2 regions of the Comamonas serinivorans genome follow, and region 2 is predicted to be linked to the other one. Evidence: riboswitches for the same ligand, from Rfam matches in the RefSeq annotation. Region 2 holds a riboswitch; the other holds the start of a gene.
What was found. Region 2 has a riboswitch for thiamine pyrophosphate ahead of CCO03_RS10540 (purine-cytosine permease family protein). Riboswitches for the same ligand answer to the same signal wherever they lie in the genome.
Positions count from the first base shown of each region.

Region 1: linked by a shared signal. The riboswitch ahead of CCO03_RS14055 (FAD-dependent oxidoreductase) and the one ahead of CCO03_RS10540 (purine-cytosine permease family protein) in region 2 are both predicted to bind thiamine pyrophosphate.

Region 1 is NZ_CP021455.1:3,303,452-3,307,616, forward strand. Features, by position in the region: gene CCO03_RS20610 (hypothetical protein) at 512-634, opposite strand; gene CCO03_RS14055 (FAD-dependent oxidoreductase) at 646-2,019, opposite strand; TPP riboswitch at 2,124-2,227, opposite strand; gene CCO03_RS14060 (cobalamin biosynthesis protein) at 2,338-3,351, opposite strand; gene CCO03_RS14065 (CoA pyrophosphatase) at 3,391-4,104, opposite strand.
Region 2 is NZ_CP021455.1:2,483,027-2,487,191, reverse strand. Features, by position in the region: gene CCO03_RS20765 (GFA family protein) at 1-38, opposite strand, end outside; gene CCO03_RS20840 (GFA family protein) at 1-261, opposite strand, end outside; gene CCO03_RS10550 (GNAT family N-acetyltransferase) at 354-797, opposite strand; gene CCO03_RS10540 (purine-cytosine permease family protein) at 1,271-2,590, opposite strand; TPP riboswitch at 2,665-2,773, opposite strand; gene CCO03_RS10535 (DUF4132 domain-containing protein) at 3,061-4,165, shown strand, end outside.

The DNA of each region.
Region 1 (4,165 bases), 820 kb from region 2:
CCTACTCAGGGGGGGCGCTGCCGGCAGGCTGTGCGACCGCGCCATCCGGCGCCGCCAGCCCTGCCCCAGCAGGCCACGGTCTCGTTCAGGTCATGGGGCCGACCGACTGGATCGGCCCTGAGGTCGGCTGGGGGTTGAACCCCGCGTGGGCCGGTTGGCTGACCCGGACGCCGCCTGCCCCGATGCACCCGGTGCGCGCGCGTCCGCCGCCGGCGCACCCGGCGTCGCACCGCCCGGCGACAGCCCATACAGCGAACCGCCCGAGCTGCCGTGCCCCGAAGCCGGGCCGCTCGTGGCGCCCAGCCCACCGAGTCCACCCAGGCCCCCGCCGCTGCCCAGCCCGGCCGCGCCCTCGCGCTGGATCGACAGCCCTTGCGCAGCCGCAGGCGCCATCAGGCCGGCCCACAGGCTCGCGGCCAGCCAGACCCACGCAACTCGCCCAGCAACTCGGGCTGCCGTGCCACGCAGGCCGCCCCGGTGCCGCGGGGCCTGCACCACCCATCGCCTTGCGTCACGCCACATGGTTCCCCTCCGCCGTTTGCCACCCGCACCTGGGGGTGCCGGGCCCGTTCAGGTTCGTCAACCAGATCCCGCCACGCCAGCGCGGCGACGTGGTGCCGTAGATGGTGTCCATGGCGGCGTCCTTCATGCGCAGGCCTGCGCGGCGTGCAGCCACGGCGCCTCGCCCAGGCCACCGACCTCGTCCAGCGCCACGCCGGCCAGCGTGGTCGGCAGGTCTGCGGCCTGCAGGGCCTGCTGCAGCAGCGCCGGCGCCAGCAGCCAGCCATGGCGGAACAGGCCATTGATGCGCAGGCGCCGGCCCGCCACCTCAATGCGCGGACCGTTGTCGGGCAAGGCCGGGCGCAGGTTCACGTCCAGGCGCACCACGCGGGCCTCGGCCGCAGCCGGCAGCACGCTGTGGGCCGCCGCCATGAGCTCGACCGCCGAGCGCAGCGACACCGGCGAGCGGTCTTCGCTTTCGATTTCGCTGGCGCCCACCAGCAGCAGGTCGCCCGGGCGCGGCACGATGTAGACGCGGTGGCGCGGGTGCAGCAGGCGCACCGGCCGCGTCAGCCCGTGGCCGGGCGCGTGCAGCCACACCAGCTCGCCACGCACCCCGCGCATGGGCAGGTCGGGCCGGGCGCCCAGGCCCCGCGTGTCGATGACCTGGTCAAAGGTGGCCACGCGCTCGCCCCCGGGGCCGTGCAGGTGCAGCCGCGCGTCTTCGCCCACCTGCGTCACGCGCTCGCCCCAGTGCCAGTTCACGCGGCCCGGACCCGAGGGGCCGCTCAGCGTGCGCGCCGCCAGCACCAGGGCCAGCAGGGTGTTGGCCGTGTCCAGCTGCCCCTCGGCCGGCAGGAACCAGGCGTGGGCGGCGCCGGCCAGGCTGGGCTCTTGCGCCTGCAGCTGCGCCAGGCTCAAGGCCTGCGGCATGCCCTGGGCGCTGGCCTCGGTCAAACCCAATGCAGGTATGGCGTCATCATCGATCAAAAATCGACGGTAAGCCAGGGATACTGCCTCTTGCCAGGCGGCGCTGCGCCCCGCCGCAGCCAGCCGCGCCAGCACGCGCTGGGCGCTGCCCAGGTCGGGTCGGTGCGCCAGCATCCACGAGCCGCGCTGGGCGTAGAACGGCGCAAAACTGCCGGGCGTGCGGCCCAGCGCCTGGGTGATGGCGCGCCACAGCACGATGGACCGCCAGCCCAGCGCGGCCAGCGCGGGCTCGGCGTTGTCCAGCTCGGCGATGGGGCTCAGCATGCCGGCGGCGGTGAAGCCCGCGGCCTGCGGCCAGACCGGGTCGGCAGCGCCCCCGCCCCCCGTCCAGGCCGGCGAGAGGCCCACCCGGGGCTGCGCACGGTCGGCAAAGCACGGGCCGGCATCGGGCGCCGGGTCGAACACGTCCACGCTCAAGCCCTGGCTGGCCAGGTGCCAGGCACACAGCCGGCCCAGCAGACCCGCACCGGCAATGCCGATGTGGCGCGCGCCGCCGCGCAGGCTGCCGCCCTGGCGATCACCAGTCATCGTGCGAGGGGGAACGGAGTCAAGCGGTGTCATTCACGTCATGGCGGAGCGCCTGACGGAGGGGCAAACCGGCCGGATCGGGCGCCGTCATGGCTGGGCGCGCCGTCGCTGGTCCTCTAGCTTCTTCCGCCGGTACAAACCGTCTCAAGTTCGCGGGTTTGGCGTGATCGCCATCTCAGCAGGCCGGCCTGCACCCCGGTTAAAGGCCAAGGGAACCGAGCCGCCATCGAGCCGATGAGGCAGCGGTTCCCAAGCCGCGCATGATACCCCAGCCCCCTGGCTGCGACCTGCCGCCGTCGGGCGCGACCCCACGGCCCGTCAGAGCAAGCGCGCCAGGGCCAGCAGCACCAGCAGCAGCAGCCACACGCCCAGGCTGCGCCACAGCAGCTTGGCCACCTCGCCCATGCGCGGCACCTCGGGCTCGCGCCGGTGGGGCGTGCCGGTCTGCGCCGTGAGCTGGGGCGTGAAGATCGCGTCGGCCGTGGACCAGGCCTGGTCGCGCGCGCTGGCATGGCCGGGGGGCGCCAGCCGCGCCAGGCTGGCCCCGCCCAGGCGGATGTTGAGCGCCCCGGCGGTCGCGGTCAGCAGCAGGCCGTCGCTGTCCATGGGCGCCTGCTGGGCGTGGCTGCGCCAGCTGCTGACGGCCTCGACGAAGTTGCCGACCACGGCCAGGCTCAGCGCCGTGAGCCGGGCTGGCGCCCAGTCCAGCACCTGCCACGCGCGCTCGGCCACCTCGGCCAGCAGCGAGCGCTCGCTGAGGGCCAGCACGGTGTGGCGCAGGCGCGCGTCGCGCATGGTCACCTCGGCCAGGCGGTACATGACGGCCCCCAGCGGGGCCAGCCCCAGCATGGCCGTGAAGCCGTACCAGGCCACCACACCGAACACGTGGCGATGCGCCGACAGCACCGCGTATTCGATGGCGTGGCGTGCGATCTCGGTGCCTGGCACGCGGGCCGTTTCCACCCCTTGCCAGGCCGCCAGCAGCCGCCGCGCCAGCTCTTCGTCGCCATCCGCCAGGGCATTGCGGATGGCCATGAAATGCTGGCTGAAGCTGCGCCAGCCCAGGCAGGCATACAGCAGCAGTGCATCCCACAGCATGGCCACGAACGAGCCCAGCAGCTGCTGCAGCCCCCAGTGCACCAGGGTGCAGGCCAGCGCGGGCACGCCGACGATGAGCACCCAGCCCACGCGCGCATGCACCAGCTTGCCGGTGTCCACGTTGCGGGCCACCCAGCGCGCCCAGCGCCGCAGCACGCGGTTGGGCCAGCTGCCGTGGCGCAGCGGGCGCACCTGCTCCACCAGCCAGGCCAGGACCAGGGCAAACAGGCTCATGGGAGGAGATCCACCACGTTCATCGCCGCTCGCGAACGTTCACTGCTCGGCGCTGAGGAAACGGTAGAGGTTGCGCAGCATGCCGGCCGTGGCGCCCCAGACGAAGCGCTCGTGGCCGTCATCCATGTACGGCATGGACAGCCAGCTGCGGCGAACGCCATCGGCCACGTACTCGTGGTGGCGGTGGTTGGCCGGGTTCATCAGAAAAGCCAGCGGCACCTCGAAGGCAACGTCCACCTCCTGCGGATTGATGCGCAGGTCCAGCGGCGGCTTGACCAGCCCGACCACCGGCGTGACGACGAAGGCCGTGCCCGTGGTGTACGACGGCAAGGCGCCGATGACCTCGACGCGGGCCGGGTCCAGGCCCACCTCCTCCAGCGCCTCGCGCAGCGCCGCGTCCTCGATCGAGGCGTCGCCCGGATCGACGCGCCCGCCCGGAAACGCGACCTGGCCCGAGTGCTTGCTCAGCTTGGTCGAGCGCTGGGTGAGCAGCACCATGGGCTGGGGCCGCATGACGATGGGCACCAGCACGGCCGCAGGCGCCGCCTCGGCCTGGGTGAACTGCGTTTCACGGCGGATTTCCGGCGTCCAGCTCAGGTCGCGGGTGAAGCGTCGGCGCAGGGCCTCGGGCGTCAGCGCCGCGGCCGGAATGGCTGGCAAGCCGTCGTCCACGGCCACGACCGGCACCTTGCGGGCATCGAACTGAGGGATGCGCGACAGCGGCGCGGGCAGGTTGACGTTGACTTGGCTCATGGCGTGGGTTCGCGGGGTTCTCTCTCGCGCCGTGGTCTGCAGGGGCAACCCGCGGCATCTG
Region 2 (4,165 bases):
GGCGTCCCCCATAGACGCGTGCCACAGTCCCTGCACATTTGCCACCTTGGTTCTGCCATCAGATAGAGCTGCGCGATAAGCAACTGGTTGACCCGATGTGAGTTCCATGCTGGCGCTTCTCGCCAGCATGGAAAGCGCGAACGCACTTCCGGTTCGTCGTTGGCAATCGATGCAGTGGCATGCATAGACAGACAAAGGATTGCCACTGATCCGATCCCTATTCACCCCACACAGGCACCCGCCTTCAAAAGTGGTATTCATCATTGCTCCTGGACACGACGTGGGCGATGTCAGCCAAACTGCTCCTTGGAGGAAGGCCTTGCGACATTCAGATGATGCTGTTTGACAAATGATCAGCTGATCTGCTTGAGCGCCATGTGAATCAGTGGAAAGGGGTTGCCTTGTCCGTCCAGCGGCGATCGGCCAACCTCGCTGAATCCACAATGCGCATAGAACGCGACTGCGTCGGGGTTCTGTTCATTGACATCGACTTTGGTTGCGCCTTGATGGGTTATCGCGTTCTTGAGCAAGATCGAGCCTATCCCTTGTTTTCTGTGGGATGGGGATATGAAAAGCATCTCAACATTCTGGTTGGCAACACCAATGAAGCCGACCATGTCACCATGTTCGTCGCTGGCGACTCGCAAATCCACTGCATCGAAATGGTGTTCGAGTATCAGGGGTTTGAGGGTTTGAATGTGCTCTTCACTCAAGAAGTCGTGAGTGGCGCGAACTGAATCTTCCCAAATTTCCATTAATTTCAAGTAATCATTTTTGGTGGGGGTGCAGATTTTCATGCGGACCTTTGATGTGTCTGGGAATGATGTCGTTTGATTCTCACTGCTGATGATCAAGCTCCGTGGGAAAGGCGGCAGGCCGGTCACGCGCCGGCCTGGGGCACATGTGCATGCGGCCCTCAAGAGGGCCGCATCTGATCATTTCTTCTTTTTGCCTTGGTCGTAATGCCACTTGATGGCGAAGAACATGCAGGTTCCGAACACGAGGACCTTGAACACGATGAAGACGACGGGGACCCAATCCATTTCAGCATTTCCAGACGATGGCCTGACCCGGTGGCGTGAGGAGCACGGCACCGTCGCAAGTCACGTTCATCATACCGTTCCCCTCACGGCACCCATGCCGGCAGCAGGGCCTGCGCGGGGCTGCCGAACCTGATACACATCCGCTCGCATGTCTGCTTTTATCCAGAGGCAGTATGAATCCATTGCCGTTGAATTGAAAACGGGAAATCATCCATACCCCATTCGCATCACGCCATGGATCGTGCCGCTGCCGGCTGATGGACGACGCGCAGCAGCGCCGACAGGCCCAGCGTCAACGCGAAGGCGGGCAGGGCGCTGCCCCAATGTGGTGCCCACTGAGCAAGCGCGTGGTAGCCACCAATGCCCAGCAGCCAGATGGCCACGGCGCCGCCGTTGACCGCGGGCGCGCGGCTCAGCAGGCCGGCCACGTCGCGCCGACCCGCCAGGCTGCCGACGATGACCCCAAACAGCGGCGTGAAGACAGACGACAGCAGGATCAGGAAGGGCTCCAGGCTGTGCATCTGCAGCACGATGGCCAGCACCGTGCAGGCCAGCGCCACCACCACCGCCCAGTGGCGCACGCTGCGGCGTGGCAGCAGGCTGTGCGCGCTCATGGCGGCCGAGTAGGTGTCGCCGTAGGCGTTGTCCACCTCATCCAGCAGCACCAGGGCCAGCGCCAGCAGCCCGCCTTGCACCAGCAGCACCGCGGCCATCATCTCGGTGCCCGGCATCAGCGTGGCGATCAGCACGCCCAGCCCATAACACCAGGCGTTGGCCAGCGCAAAGCCGGCCCAGGTGCCCCAGAACGCGCCCTTGGCGCTGCGGCCATGGCGCGCGTAGTCGGCCACCAGCGGCAGCCACGAGACGGGCATGGCGATCACCAGGTCAAGCGCGGACAGGCGGCTCATGCTGCCGTTGCCGGGCGTGGCCGTGAGTGCTGCCCAACCCTGGGTGTGTGCCTGGCCCAGCAGCTGCCAGCTGATCCACAGCAAGGCCAGCACGACCAGCGGCAGGGCCACGCGCGCGATGAGCTGGCGCACCAGCCGCACCATGGGCAGGGTCATCAGCAGCGTCAGCAACGCGCCCCAGGCCAGCGTGGCCCACAGGGCGGCGGAGGTGCCGGCACCGATCCAGCCCAGCCGGCTCACGATGGCCACGGTGGCCTCGCGCATCACCACCAGCTCGAACGCACCCCAGCCCAGCAGCTGCACGATGTTGAGCAGCACCGGCAGCTGGGCGAAGCGCCGGCCCATGACCGCGTGCATCAGCCCGGCGCTGGCGAGCCCATGCGTGGCGCCGATGTGGGCCACCCAGGCCAACAAGGCTGCGCCGAGCAATGAGCCGCCCGCGATCACCCACAACGCGCCCGTGAAGCCAAGTGCTGGTGCGATCAGGGCACCCATCTGCAGCACCAGCAGGCCCACGCCCAGGCTGAACCACAGCGCCGCATGGTTGTGCCAGGCAAACACGCGCTCGTGTGCGGCAACCACCTGCAGGCTGTGGTTGGTCACGCTGCCCTGGGCGGCGGGAGGAGGGGAAACGGTCATGGCGCACTCCGGCAGCTCGCGCTGCAGCGCCAGGGCCCGGGCCGACCCCTGACGGGGCGACGAGACCGTGCGGCCTGTGGGCTGACGTGCTTCCCTGCGCGAGGATGATCTCAATCAGGTTCAAAGGGACTCTCTCAGCCCGCCGGCCTCGAGAGACACGGCCGGGCACCCCCAGCAAACACCGGCGTGAATGCGCCGGCCGCGCGATTGTAGTGGCGTGCCTGGAGTGCAAGGAAAGACGTGGCGGTGGCTCTGAAGAGGCAGGGTGTAGAGGACCGGCGCTCAGGCTGCTGCGTCGGGCAGGGCGCTGCGGCCCGCGCTGCCTGATGCGGACGCCGGTCAGCAGATGCAGCTCAGCGGTCCCATGGCGGCGCAGGCCCGAAGTAGCACCTTCGGGCGCAATCGGCGTCTCGATGTGACGGGATGTTTCAGGCACACTGCACCCTTCATCTGGAGGCAGGAGCACACCCATGGACATGCAGAGCGCGCCACAGCGCCCCGAATTCCCCATCGACCCCGTCGCCTGGCTGGAGAACCCGCCGTGGCGGCAGCCCACCCCAAAAACCAAGCCCCGCGCGTCCAAAGCGGCCAAGGCCTTGCACCTGACGGATGTGCCGCCCCTGGCGCCGCAGCTGCGTTGGAGCGAGGTCTTCGAGGCCGCTGCTGCCCAGGCCCTCGAGACAGGCAGCGAGGTCGAGCAGCTGGCTGCCCTGGGTGTCGACCTGGCAGACTTTCAGGACGAGGATCAAGTGGAGCTGGTGCCGTTGCGGCAGGCCCTGGCGGCCCGTGACGCCGACGCCGTCGCGCAGACCCTGCGTGAACTGAACGAAAAGATCAGCCCGTACTGGGCGCGCCAACCGTTGCAGGAATTCGATGGCGATGGCCGTGACTGGCTCAAGCTCGGTGACCTGGCCGCGCCCCTGTGGAACCGCCTGGCCGCTCGCTACGTGCACGCCGGTGCCGCTGCTTTCGTGCCTGCGCTGGGCCTGGCGGGCTTGCCTGCCATGGAGGCCTGGTGCGCGCGCAGCCTGGCCAGCGCCATTGACCTGGCCTTGTGCATGGCCAGCGAGCCCCTGGCGCGCTCGGCCGGTTTGGCGGTCGTCAGCGGCAAGGCGCACGCCATCCACGGCAAGGCCTGGCTCAAGGCCTGGCCCGAGTACGCCGCGGCCGCGCACTTGCCCGATGCCCTGTGCGGCAAAGGCAAGGCGCAGACGGTGGCGCGCACGGTGCTGCTGTGGCTGGTGGACGAGGGACTGCGTGAATCGGTGCTGGCGGGCGCGCAGCGGCTGGAAGCCCTGGGCCACGCCGGCGCCCTGCAGGCCACCCACGAGCTGCTGGCGGATGACCCACTGCTGCGCTACCCGACCCGCGTGGGCGAGTTGCCCGAGTTCTGGCCGCAGCTGGCTGCCCATGCGCCGCAGTGGGTGCAGGGCGGCACGCTGTCGTCCCCGGCCCTGCAGACGCTGGGCGAAATGCTGAGTTTTCCGGCAGGCGCGGGGCGCTATGCGGGGCTGGCCCTGGTCCGCGAGGCCTGCACCCCCGAATCGCTGGCGGCCTTCGCCTGGGCGCTGATGC